4 regions of the Pseudomonas sp. MDT1-16 genome follow, and region 3 is predicted to be linked to each of the others. Evidence: predicted binding sites of a transcription regulator. Region 3 holds the regulator's gene; each other region holds the start of a gene.

The links. The regulator FliA, encoded in region 3, starts transcription of late flagellar genes. The targets are predictions, from matches to a motif close to CTAAAGTTTNNNNNNNNNNNGCCGNTAA.
Region 1: the regulator FliA is predicted to act here: its motif matches at 1,640-1,667, upstream of ACYZT3_RS28870 (methyl-accepting chemotaxis protein).
Region 2: the regulator FliA is predicted to act here: its motif matches at 1,799-1,826, upstream of flgM (flagellar biosynthesis anti-sigma factor FlgM).
Region 4: the regulator FliA is predicted to act here: its motif matches at 1,323-1,350, upstream of ACYZT3_RS06870 (flagellar protein MotY).

What each region holds. Positions count from the first base shown of each region.
Region 1 is NZ_CM142717.1:6,223,389-6,226,595, reverse strand. It holds gene ACYZT3_RS28880 (NorM family multidrug efflux MATE transporter) at 1-492, opposite strand, end outside; gene ACYZT3_RS28875 (LysR substrate-binding domain-containing protein) at 669-1,589, shown strand; gene ACYZT3_RS28870 (methyl-accepting chemotaxis protein) at 1,772-3,207, shown strand, end outside.
Region 2 is NZ_CM142717.1:1,744,400-1,747,606, forward strand. It holds gene ACYZT3_RS07840 (MFS transporter) at 1-14, shown strand, start outside; gene ACYZT3_RS07845 (flagellar brake protein) at 80-826, opposite strand; gene ACYZT3_RS07850 (flagella synthesis protein FlgN) at 919-1,386, opposite strand; gene flgM (flagellar biosynthesis anti-sigma factor FlgM) at 1,435-1,761, opposite strand; gene flgA (flagellar basal body P-ring formation chaperone FlgA) at 1,913-2,674, opposite strand; gene ACYZT3_RS07865 (chemotaxis protein CheV) at 2,757-3,207, shown strand, end outside.
Region 3 is NZ_CM142717.1:4,424,556-4,427,762, reverse strand. It holds gene fleN (flagellar synthesis regulator FleN) at 32-862, shown strand; gene fliA (RNA polymerase sigma factor FliA) at 859-1,599, shown strand; gene ACYZT3_RS20305 (chemotaxis response regulator CheY) at 1,767-2,138, shown strand; gene ACYZT3_RS20300 (protein phosphatase CheZ) at 2,161-2,949, shown strand; gene ACYZT3_RS20295 (chemotaxis protein CheA) at 2,964-3,207, shown strand, end outside.
Region 4 is NZ_CM142717.1:1,533,480-1,536,686, reverse strand. It holds gene ACYZT3_RS06875 (argininosuccinate synthase) at 1-220, opposite strand, end outside; gene ACYZT3_RS06870 (flagellar protein MotY) at 349-1,257, opposite strand; gene pyrC (dihydroorotase) at 1,417-2,463, shown strand; gene rnt (ribonuclease T) at 2,460-3,137, shown strand.

The DNA of each region.
Region 1 (3,207 bases), 1.8 Mb from region 3:
GCTGATCACCATCACCGGCGTCGCCCGGCCGATGGCGCTGGTGAAGCCGCGCAGGGCCATGAAGCTCAGGTAGCCGGGCAGGGCGAACGGCAGGATCAGCAGGAACTGTCCTGCCGCATGGACGTTGGTTTCGGTCTGGCCAAACATCAGCAAGACCGGTTTCAGGTTCCACAGCAGCAGCCCGGCCACCAGCGCCATCAACCACGCCAGCCATAACCCGGCCTGAGTCAGCCTGGCGGCGCCGACGATGTCGCCGGCACCCTGACGGATTGCCACGAGGGTGCCGACCGCGGCGATCACGCCAATACAGAAAATCGACACGAACGAGTAAGTCGCCGCACCCAGGCCACCCCCGGCCAACGCTTCGGGACTCAGGCGCGCCATCATCAAGGTGTCGGTGAGGACCATCAGCATGTGCGCCAACTGCGAGGCAATCAACGGCCCCGCCAGCCGCAGGATGGCCCAGAGTTCGGTACGTGCTGGATGCTGCATGGTCGTCACGCTCCGCTCTTAAAGAGAAAAGGAAAGCCAAAGAGGACAGGAAGGCGTCGATTCTCGGCGCTCTACGGGGTTTGCACAAAGGGATAAAATGGATGGGTGGCATGATTCAAACTCATGCTGGAGAGTTTCTGCTAGGGTGACCGAATCCCGCTATAGGAGGTTTCCGAATGTCCCGTCGTCTTCCTCCCTTGTATGCCCTGCGCGCATTCGAAGCGGCGGCTCGGCACAGCTCGTTTACCCGTGCAGCCGAAGAATTATCGATCACTCAAAGTGCGGTCAGCCGACATATTCGTACGCTCGAAGACCATTTTGCCTGTCGGCTGTTTCACCGCAGCGGGCGCAATCTGCAATTGACCGAATCGGCGCGGCTGATCCTGCCGGGCATTCGTGAAGGCTTCACCGCGCTGGAGCGGGCCTGCAGTACCTTGCGCGCCGAGGATGACATTCTGCGCATGAAAGCGCCGTCGACCCTGACCATGCGTTGGCTGCTGGCACGGCTCAGCCGCTTTCGGCACCTACAACCAGGCAATGAGGTGCAATTGACCAGCGCCTGGATGGACGTCGACTCGGTGGACTTCAACCATGAACCGTTCGACTGCGCCGTCATCCTCAGCAACGGGCATTTTCAGCCGGACTGGGAGGCGAGTTTCCTGTTCCCGGAAGAGCTGATTCCAGTCGGCGCGCCGAATCTTCTGCAGGATCAGCCGTGGGATGTCGCGCGACTGGCCAATGCCGAACTGCTGCACCCGACGCCGGATCGTCGTGACTGGCGCAGCTGGCTGGAACGCATGGGGCTGGCGGACCAGGTGTCACTCAAGGGCGGGCAGGTGTTCGACACGCTGGAGCTGGGCATGATCGCCGCCGCCCGAGGCTACGGCGTGTCCATGGGCGATCTGCTGATGGTGGCGGAGGATGTGGCGCAGGGACGCTTGAGTTTGCCGTGGCCGACGGCCGTCGCCAGCGGTGAGAATTATTACCTCGTCTGGCCGAAAACACGCCCCGGAGGTGAACGTTTGCGTCGTCTCAGCGATTTCCTGCAAGGCGAAGCCCTAGCAATGGAATTACCCGATGTCCAGCACTTGAGCTGAATCGATAGAGCCGCCGCAATGGCGGCCTTGAGCCATATCCCGGTCAATTACTCAAGTATTCAGGTTTGCCGCCGAAAGTCTGCAGATGGAACCTTCGTGCAGGTTCGACGTAATTCCCATTAGAAATTTTGCTGAGTGTGCGTCGTGATCAGGATGATCCGGTCACTCGGCCAGGAGCTGTCATGTCTCAACCTCGTGCCCGGATCGCCTCACAGCTTGGTCTTGCGCTTGCCGTGATACTGGCGATTGTCATCAGCGGCAGTACCGTGTTCGCCCTGCGCTCGCTGGACACCGCCAACCTTGCCACCCGCGAAGAGCACCTGGCCAGTGAAGCCCGGTTGCTGGCCGATCAGTTGAGCACCTTTCACGGCACGTTGCGTGAAAGCACCCAGCGCCTGGCTGGCTTGTTCGAGAAACGCTTCAGCGCGGGTCTGAGCGTGCATCCGGGCGAACCGGTGGTCGTGGCGGGCGCTCAGACTCCGGGCCTGCACCTGGGCAGCGAAGTCTTGAACAACAACTTCAAGGAAGTCGACGAGTTCAAGCAAATGACGGCGGGTGTCGCCACGGTGTTCGTGCGCAGCGGCGAAGATTTCGTTCGGATCAGCACCTCACTTAGCAAACAGGACGGCAACCGGGCCATCGGCACGCTGCTCGATCACGCTAACCCGGCCTATGCCCGTTTGATGGCGGGGCAGAGCTATGTCGGTCGTGCCTTGCTGTTCGAGCGCTCCTACATGACTCAGTACACCCCCGTACGCGACAGCAGCGGTAAGGTGATCGCCGTCCTGTTCGTAGGATTCGACTACACCGACGCGCAGAACGCGCAGTTCGCCAACCTCAAGCGCTTCCGTATCGGCCAGACCGGTTCCCTGGCGCTGCTGGATGAACAGAACAAATGGCTGGTGCCGATAGCGGGTGTACAAGCGCTGGATCAGGCGACTCCGAGCATCGTTGGGTTGGCGAAGACGCCGGGCAAGGGCGAGTTCTGGAGCGACAAGTCCGAAGATTTCTACAGCATTGCCGTACCGTTTGAAGGCGGCCCATGGTCGGTGGTGGCGAGTATGCCGAAAACCGAAATCCGTGCCGTGACCTGGAGTGTCGGTATTCAATTGGCGATTGGCAGTCTGCTGGCGATGTTGATCGCTGTGGGCTCGGCAGTCTGGCTGTTGCGCAGCAAACTCGCGCCGCTGGGTGATTTGGTGCGTCAGGCTGAAGCCTTGGGTGCCGGTGATTTGAGCGTGCGGCTGAACGTCTCGAGCAACGACGAGATCGGTCAGCTGGCCCGCGCTTTCAACCAGATGAGCCAAGCTTTGTCGACCATGGTCGAGCACATCCGCAAAGCTTCGCAAGAGGTCAACAGCCGTGCCCAGGCCTTGTCCGGTCTGTCCGGCGGTGCCTATGAAGGGATGGAGCAGCAGTCGGGCGAAATCACCAGCATGGCTGGCGCCGTGGAAGAATTCAGCGCCACCTCCCTGAACATTGCCGACAACATGGGCAGCACCCAGCGTCTGGCTCAGGAAAACGCACAGCAAACCCAGATCGGTCGTACGTCGATGGACGAGGCGTCCTCGTCTCTGGAGCAAATCGCCGGCGCGCTTCAGAGCACGGCGACGGTGAT
Region 2 (3,207 bases), 2.7 Mb from region 3:
AGGCCAGGCCTTAGATCCAACGCATAAAAAAACGGGCAGTCGCCGCAAGGGACTGCCCGTTTTCTATTGAAACGTCGTATTACATGTCGTCTTTGTCGAAGCGCCGTGCTTCGCGCTGAAGCTGATAGACGAACCGCTCGACCTGGCGCTGCACCAGCCCGCTCATGTTGTGAAAGCGTACGCCGGCGAAGGTGGTGGAGATCCTTTCTTCGAAGTGCAGATAACGCAATTCGACCGGAGCCGTCATGTTGCCAAAGGGCAGGGCGGCGGTGAAGCGGTCATAGACCTGACCCAGTTGCAGGCTGCCCGTGATGTCGCCTTCGAAGCGCAACTTGCAGCCGGTGGCCGAGATGTCCAGGAGCTTGCCACTGATCGGCGACTTGAGTTTTTCTCCGCCCAGATCGACGTTGACCAGTTGTGCCAGCTTCAATGCCGCGCGGAATGCATTACGGCGCTGATGGTAAACCACCTCGGAGGGCAGGGGCCCACGGTAGCAGCGAGCACCATCGGATTCGTCGATGGTCAACGGACCGTTGCTTTCCCAGGCAATACGTACGCCGTCGTGAAAGCCTTCTACCTTGAACGGTTCGCCTGCCAGCAGGAAACGTTCACCGTCGCGGGGAATCATTTCGTCCAGGGCAATCATGTTGCTGTCACGGTCGATGTCTACCAGATAACTCTGGAAGCGCTGGCTGCGCTCATGGAACGTGATGATCAGCGGATCATGGCTGTCTTGCAGCTGACGCAGGTTGCCGGAGATCTCCAGAGGCGTGGTGAGCACCTTGGGTGGCTGCGGAGCATCTTCCGCGCTTAAGGCATTGAACACGGTTCATCGATCTCCAGACAAAATATGACTACGGCTGGCCATTAGTTTGCCAGCATGTTTCGCGTCTTGATAGTGCGTGCTTTTCGGCAGGCTCAAGCCTGACTGAGCGCGCGCGGCTTCGCAAGCATGGAGGTTGATCCGCGTGCATCATAGAGCGCTGGCGGCTCGCCGCCGTTGAGGATTTTCAGCTGATTGGCCGTCGCGGCCTGTTGCACCAGAATCGACTGGCCATTCTTGATGTTGGCCGCCTGGCACTGCGCCAGAAGATCGGTCAGCACATCGCTCCGCTCCAGTAACTGATCGCCAATGCTCGAATGGCTGGCGAGTTGCTCCAGGCCGTTGCGGTTGGTCGGCAGTTTGAGGCTGGCGAGGATTTCACTGCGCTTGCGGCCATGCTGATCGAGCAAAATGATCAATGCCTGTTTCTGCGCCAGAATTTCTTCCAGCAGTGGCATGTCACGACCGTGCAAGGCGAGGGACTCGGCTTGCAGTAACGCCAGCAAATGCTGTGCTGGAGCGAAATCGTCAGTGATCAGTTGCAGTAAATTAGAGTCGTGCATGGCTGGCCTTGGGTTTTAAGCGTCCAAAAGCCTGGCGCGGGCCTTGGCCTAGCGCTGGGCTTCGAAGTTGAGCAGTTTGCTGGCTACACGGTTGCTGTCGACTTTGTAGCTGCCATCGGCAATCGCTGCTTTCAACTCGGCCACGCGGGCGTTGTCGACGGCAGGCTGATCGCGCAGCTTGTCAGTGACCTTCTGCAACTGTTGAGCCTCATTGCTGAGATGTACCGATTCCCCGCTTTTAGCGGTACTGACCTGCTCGGCCGGGGTATTCAGCGGTGCGGATTTGCCAGCTTCGGCGGTTTCCTTCGCGGCGCTGGTCCGTGTACTGCCGGTAAGTGACGGGGAACTGTTTAAACGGCTGAAATCGATGACCATGATAAAAAAACCTCTGGGTATTTGGACGCTTGCCATGTTTTCGGCCATACCCGGAAAAACTTTAGGCCCCGTTATCAATGAGCTTGCGCGCGTCAGCGCTTGCCCTGCATGGGGCACAGTTTAAGGAACAGTCGAGCGGCGCGCCAGTGTTCTACATGGCCACTTCCACTTGGCCGGGCGCGGTGACTTGCGCCTTGATGACCCGCTGGGAGTTGAGGTTTTTCACCCGAATCTGTTCGCGCAAGCCGCCGTTGGACAGCGCTTCGCCCGGCATGCGCACGCTGAGCGTACCGCTGCGGGCGGTAATCACCACCTGGTCGCCCTTACTGATGACTTCTGCCTGTTCCATGTGCACCAGGGTCATGACCTGATCGGCGACCATTGGTCGGGTAAGTTTCTGCCCGATCGCCTGGTCGACAGAAGTCAGGTAACCCTGGTTGATAAGGCTGATGTCGCGCTCGCGCAAGGTCACATCGTCGGGCTCGACGATACCGGCGCGTCGCAGCGGGCGGGTGGTGGTCACAATGTCGCGAAACAGGTGCACTTGAGCGGGTACGAAGACGGTCCAGGGCGACGCGCCCTCGCAGCGAACTTTGACCGTGACGCGGCCTAATGGCTTGGCCGGGCTCTCCAGGGTCGCTGTCAATTCCTTGTCGCACATGGGCATGCGCAGGCGTGGATCGAGCTGGTTGACCTCGATCTCGTAACGGCCTTGCGTTTGACTGGTCGCCAGATAGTCTTCTACGGTGAATTCAAGAAAGCCCTGAGTGACGCCGATAAGCATGTCAGGCAAGGTAACCGCGTCAGCAAGGGCAGGGCTGCCAGCGTTGAACAGGCAAACGGCCGACATCGCGCACATTAATGTGCGGGCATTTGATGTCAGGCGTCGGAAAAATGTCGGTTCTGTGTTCATAAGAGTTAAAAAGCAAGCGCCGTGCCGTTTAGTGATGAATGCGCGTCGCAACACACTTAAGCGTTGGTGTAGGAGTCTGTGCATGGCTGGTGTAATGGATGCGGTAAACCAGCGCACGCAACTGGTAGGGCAAAATCGCCTTGAGCTGTTGTTGTTCCGTCTTGACGGCCAGCAGCTGTATGGGATCAACGTGTTCAAGGTTCGGGAGGTGCTGCAATGCCCCAAACTGACGCTGATGCCAAAATCCAGTCCTGTCGTGTGCGGTGTGGCAAGTATTCGGGGGGCGACCATTCCGATTCTTGATCTGGCGATGGCGACCGGTTCCGGTGCGCTGAAAGATCAAAGCAATCCCTTCGTGATTATCACGGAGTACAACACCAAGACCCAGGGTTTCCTGGTGCGATCGGTAGAACGCATCGTCAACATGAATTGGGAGGAGATTCATCCGCCACCCAAGGGCACGGGACGCGACCATTACCTGACGGCTGTGACTCGGGTCGACAATCAGTTAGTCGAAATCATCGACGTCGAGA
Region 3 (3,207 bases):
CCGTCTAAGTAAGACAAGGTAAAGAAAATTCATGGGCAGCATGCATCCCGTACAGGTGATCGCGGTGACCGGCGGCAAAGGTGGCGTCGGGAAAACTAACGTGTCAGTGAACTTGTCCCTGGCTCTAGCTGAACTCGGCCGGCGCGTCATGCTGCTGGACGCCGATCTGGGGCTGGCGAACGTCGACGTCCTGCTGGGACTGACACCCAAACGTACGTTGGCCGACGTGATCGAAGGCCGCTGCGAGCTGCGCGACGTATTGTTGCAAGGCCCTGGCGGCATCCGCATCGTCCCGGCCGCGTCCGGTACACAGAGCATGGTTCATCTGAGCCCGGCCCAACACGCCGGCCTGATCCAGGCGTTCAGCGATATCGGCGACAACCTCGACGTATTGGTGATCGACACCGCTGCGGGCATTGGTGAGTCGGTAGTCAGTTTCGTTCGCGCAGCGCAAGAAGTCTTGCTGGTGGTCTGTGACGAGCCGACCTCGATCACTGATGCCTACGCACTGATCAAACTGCTAAACCGCGATTACGGCATGAACCGTTTCCGCGTCCTGGCCAACATGGCCCAGAGCCCGCAGGAAGGTCGCAACCTGTTCGCCAAGTTGACCAAGGTCACGGATCGCTTCCTCGACGTCGCCTTACAATACGTCGGCGCGGTGCCTTACGACGAAAGCGTGCGCAAGGCCGTGCAGAAGCAGCGCGCCGTCTATGAAGCCTTCCCGCGTTCCAAGTGCTCCCTGGCGTTCAAGGCCATTGCACAGAAGGTCGATACCTGGCCGTTGCCTGCCAACCCGCGTGGGCACCTGGAGTTTTTCGTCGAGCGCCTCGTGCAACAAACGGCAGGACCGGTGCTATGACAGCCAGCGGCTACAACCTCTACAAGAAGTCGGCACGTGACGCGCAGTACGAGCTGATCGAGCGTTACGCGCCACTGGTTAAACGCATTGCCTACCACTTGCTGGCGCGTCTGCCGGCCAGTGTCCAGGTCGAAGACCTGATCCAGGCCGGGATGATCGGCCTGCTTGAAGTGTCGACCAAATACGACGCCAGCAAAGGCGCGAGCTTCGAGACGTACGCGGGCATTCGAATCCGCGGCGCGATGCTCGATGAAGTGCGCAAGGGGGACTGGGCGCCACGTTCGGTCCACCGCAATACCCGGATGGTCAGCGACGCCATTCGCTCGATTGAAGCTAAAACCGGTCGTGACGCTAAAGATCACGAGGTTGCGGCCGAACTCCAATTGAGTCTCGACGATTATTACGGGATTTTGAACGACACCCTGGGCAGCCGGTTATTCAGTTTCGACGATCTGTTGCAGGACGGCGAACACGAAGGGTTGCACGAGGATGGCGCCAGTGCTCATCTCGAACCGTCGCGCGATCTGGAAGATGAACGCTTCCAGATGGCACTGGCGGACGCGATTGCCAATTTGCCGGAGCGTGAGCGACTGGTGTTGGCGCTGTACTACGACGAAGAGTTGAATCTCAAGGAAATCGGTGAGGTCCTGGGGGTCAGCGAGTCTCGGGTCAGCCAGTTACACAGCCAGTGCGCGGCCCGTTTGCGGGGGCGTTTGGGGGAGTGGCGAGCGCGCTGAAGGCAGTGTGGGGACACTGCGAACGTGGCTGGTGGGGTGTTGAACCGCACGAGTCCCGATCTGTTGTGCTCCAGACAGTCATTGAGTGCTTTGCCGGATTGATTGAAATGGCGTGTCCAGGTGCTGGGCGCGTTTAAGACTGCTTGGAGGTCGAATTGAACAAGAACATGAAAATCCTCATCGTTGATGACTTCTCAACGATGCGGCGGATCATAAAAAACCTGTTGCGTGACCTTGGGTTCACCAACACGGTCGAGGCCGATGATGGCACCACTGCCATTCCGGTCCTCAACAGCGGGAGCATCGACTTTCTGGTAACGGACTGGAACATGCCCGGCATGACCGGTATCGATCTGCTGCGCCACGTGCGCGCCGATGAAAAGCTCAAGCACCTGCCGGTGCTGATGGTGACCGCTGAGGCCAAGCGCGAGCAGATCATCGAGGCAGCCCAGGCCGGTGTTAACGGCTATGTGGTCAAACCCTTTACGGCCCAGGCGTTGAAAGAAAAAATCGAAAAGATTTTCGAACGCATCGGTTAAGAAACTGCGCCACGGGGGAGCTATGGAGCATAACGAATCTTCACAGGGCGATTTCGAGTCGACCCTGAAAAAACACGCTGTCGAACTGGTCGAAAGCCTTGAAAAAGGCAGGTTCGGCGACGCCGTGCAACTGATCCATGAGCTCAACCAGACCCGTGACCGCGGCCTGTACCAGGAAGTGGGCAAGCTCACTCGCGAGCTGCATAGCGCGATCGTCAATTTCCAGATTGACCCGAACATGCCGCAAGCCGAGGAAGTGTCGCAGATCACGGACGCCACCGAGCGTCTGGGCTATGTGGTCAAGCTGACCGAGGCCGCGGCCAACCGCACCATGGACCTGGTGGAGAACGCCACGCCGCTGGTCAACGGCCTGAGCGATGAAGCCCAGGCCTTGAGCACCGACTGGGGACGGTTCATGCGTCGGGAAGTCGGGGCTGAAGAGTTCCGCGAACTGGCCCGGCGAGTCGACGGTTTCCTGACCCGCAGCAGCGAAGACAATCGCGTGGTGTCGAGCAACCTCAACGACATTCTGCTCGCTCAGGATTACCAGGACCTCACCGGTCAGGTGATCAAGCGTGTGACCCAATTGGTCACCGAAGTTGAAAGCAACCTGCTCAAGCTCGTACTTATGGCCAGTCAGGTGGACCGCTTTGCGGGCATCGAACATGACCGTGAAGCGATGCTGGCTGAAAAAGATCCGCAAAAACATCTCTCTCAGGGTGAAGGTCCGCAGATTCATGCCGATAAAAGAGAAGACGTTGTGTCCGGTCAGGACGATGTAGACGATTTGCTTTCCAGCCTTGGATTCTAGGAGCACCCCTACACATGAGCTTCGGCGCCGATGAAGAGATCCTTCAGGATTTCCTGGTTGAGGCCGGCGAGATTCTAGAGCAACTGTCCGAACAGCTGGTCGAGCTTGAAAGCCGACCCGATGATGCGGACTTGCTCAATGCAATTTTTCGCGGTTTTCACACTGTAAAAGGAGGCGCCGGCTTCCTCCAGCTCAACGAGCTGGTGGAGTGCTGTCACATCGCCGAGAACGTGTTCGACATCCTGCGCAAGGGTGAAC
Region 4 (3,207 bases), 2.9 Mb from region 3:
CGAAATCGCGCACGAATTCTTCGCGCAAGTCGTCGATGTAGATCTCTTTCACGCCCATGGCTTGTGCCTTGGCGCGTGCAGGTTCGACCTCTTCGCCCTGACCCAGGTCAGCGGTGAAGGTCACGACTTCACAGTTATAAGTATCCTGCAGCCACTTGAGGATCACCGAAGTGTCCAGGCCGCCGGAATACGCCAGAACGACCTTGTTTACGTCCGCCATGCCATCACTCCACGGGTTCTACGGAAAGCCGTCAAGTCTACCGGTCATGCAGGATAATTTACAGAGGCGCGACAGCTTATGACGACGAAGCGACATATTATGTCGAGTGAGCGACGAATACAGCGGGTTCAGGAAGTCGACGCGGCGCTCGCCGCTGCAGTGGCCTGAGGGGCTGGCTTTTCGGTGGGCGCAACCCGCGCCAGGTGCACATTGACCCGACGGTTCTTCGCCCGGTTGGCAGAACTGGTATTGGGCGCCAACGGATAACGCTCGCCGTGGAAGCGCAGGGTGATCTGCGATTCCTGAATACCATTGACCTTGAAGAAGTCCATGACCGCCAGAGCCCGGCGGCGCGACAGGTCACGGTTGGTCAGGCGGTTGCCGCTATTGTCGGAGTGGCCATCGAGTTCGATGTGGTTGACCGTCGGATCAGCCTTCATGAAATCCAGCATCACCAGCAACTGAGCCTTGGCCCGCGCGTCAAGATCGATGCCTTCGCCGGGGAAGCCAATTTCGGACTGTTTGACCTGCTCGAAATTCTTTGGCAGCAGTTTTGCCACGCAGCCCTGGTAGTCGTTGAAGGCCTTGCTGAACTTGACCGGCAACAGACGCACTTCCGACATCCGGCCATCGCCAGAGTAATGTCGAACAACCGGACTGCGGCCATCCATCAGGCCACTGATCAAACGCCCGGCCTGAACGTGCGAACTGTTGAACAGCACATTGCCACTGCCGATTCGCACAGACCCGAGGTTAATGTCGCCACGCCCCGGCTGCCAGGGTGCAGCCGCCGCCAGCAAGGTCGCCGAACCGCCGCCGATCATCGCGCTGTCGGCCTTCAGACGAAACGTCGCTTGCTCGCCGGCGCGGCGCACGAACTCGCCGGAACCAAAATCGGTGATCGGCTGAGTCAGGCGGCACTCGAACTTGTCTCCTTCGACCGTCCACTCGATGCTCTCCAGACGGGTCTGGAAAGTGAGCGCCATCGCGGGAAGGCTGGCAAATACGCTGAGCAAGGCTAAATAACGCTGGCGCACGGGAGGCTCCACTGGCTTCTACAACAAAAAGACCGACATACACAGGTTTACGGCATACCTGTTGGATATCGGAAGCTTCCTGCAAAACTTGATAGCGAGTGCCTGGAAGAGTCTTTTCCGGTAGCATTCCCCTCAGTTTGACCCGCCTGGAATCCCCTCATGTCCGACCGCCTGACCCTGCTGCGTCCCGACGACTGGCATATTCATCTTCGCGATGGTGCTGTGTTGACCAATACAGTCGCGGATGTCGCGCGCACCTTTGGTCGCGCCATCATCATGCCCAACCTGGTACCTCCGGTGCGTAACACCGCTGAAGCCGACGGCTATCGCCAGCGGATTCTCGCTGCACGCCCGGCCGGCAGTCGCTTCGAACCGTTGATGGTGCTGTACCTGACCGATCTTACACAGCCCGAAGAAATTCGCGAGGCCAAGGCCTGCGGATTCATTCACGCCGCCAAGCTGTACCCGGCCGGCGCGACCACCAACTCAGACTCCGGTGTCACCAGCATCGACAAGATTTTCCCTGCACTCGAGGCCATGGCCGAAGTCGGGATGCCCTTGCTGGTTCACGGTGAAGTCACCCGTGGCGATGTCGACGTTTTCGATCGCGAAAAAATCTTCATCGATGAGCACATGCGTCGAGTGGTCGAGCGTTTCCCGACGCTCAAAGTGGTGTTCGAACACATCACCACCGCTGACGCCGTGCAGTTCGTCAACGCGGCTTCGGCCAATGTTGGCGCGACCATCACCGCGCATCACCTGCTGTACAACCGCAACCACATGCTGGTGGGCGGGATTCGGCCGCACTTCTATTGCCTGCCGATCCTCAAGCGCAACACCCATCAGGAAGCCCTGCTCGACGCCGCCACCAGCGGCAGCGACAAGTTCTTCCTCGGTACCGACTCGGCGCCCCATGCCCAGCACGCCAAGGAAGCCGCTTGCGGCTGTGCCGGTTGCTACACCGCTTATGCCGCGATTGAGATGTATGCCGAAGCCTTCGAACAACGCAACGCGCTGGACAAGCTCGAAGCCTTTGCCAGCGTGAACGGCCCGCGTTTCTACGGCCTGCCGGTGAACACCGATCGCATCACCCTGGTCCGCGATGAGTGGACCGCCCCAACCAGCCTGCCATTTGGCGAGCTGACCGTAATCCCGCTGCGCGCCGGTGAAAAACTGCGCTGGCGCCTGCTGGAGGAACACGCGTGAGTGAAGACCATTTCGACGACGAACAGGAAGGTCAAGGCGGTGGAGGTGGTTCGCGCCACCCGATGGCTGAACGCTTCCGTGGGTACCTGCCAGTCGTTGTCGACGTTGAAACCGGTGGTTTCAACTCTGCCACTGACGCGTTGCTGGAAATTGCCGCCACCACCATCGGCATGGACGAAAAAGGGTTTGTGTACCCCGACCACACCTACTTCTTTCGCGTAGAGCCTTTTGAAGGCGCAAACATCGAAGCGGCCGCCCTGGAATTCACCGGGATCAAACTCGATCATCCGCTACGCATGGCAGTGAGTGAGGAAGCAGCGCTGACCGATATCTTCCGCGGCATCCGCAAGGCCCTTAAAGCCAATGGTTGCAAACGGGCGATTCTGGTCGGGCACAACAGCAGCTTCGATCTGGGCTTTCTCAACGCCGCCGTCGCGCGCCTGGACATGAAACGTAACCCGTTCCATCCGTTCTCGAGCTTCGATACTGCAACCCTGGCCGGTCTGGCTTACGGCCAAACGGTACTGGCCAAGGCCTGTCAGGCAGCTGATATCGACTTCGACGGTCGCGAGGCCCACTCGGCTCGCTACGACACCGAGAAGACGGCCGAGCTGTTCTGCGGCATCGTCAATCGCTGGAAACAAATGGGCGGCTGGGAAGACTACAACGACTGATCGTCGTCGGGTTTATCCCGCCCATAAAAAAACCGGCCTCAACGGCCGGTTTTTTATGCCTCAAACGTGC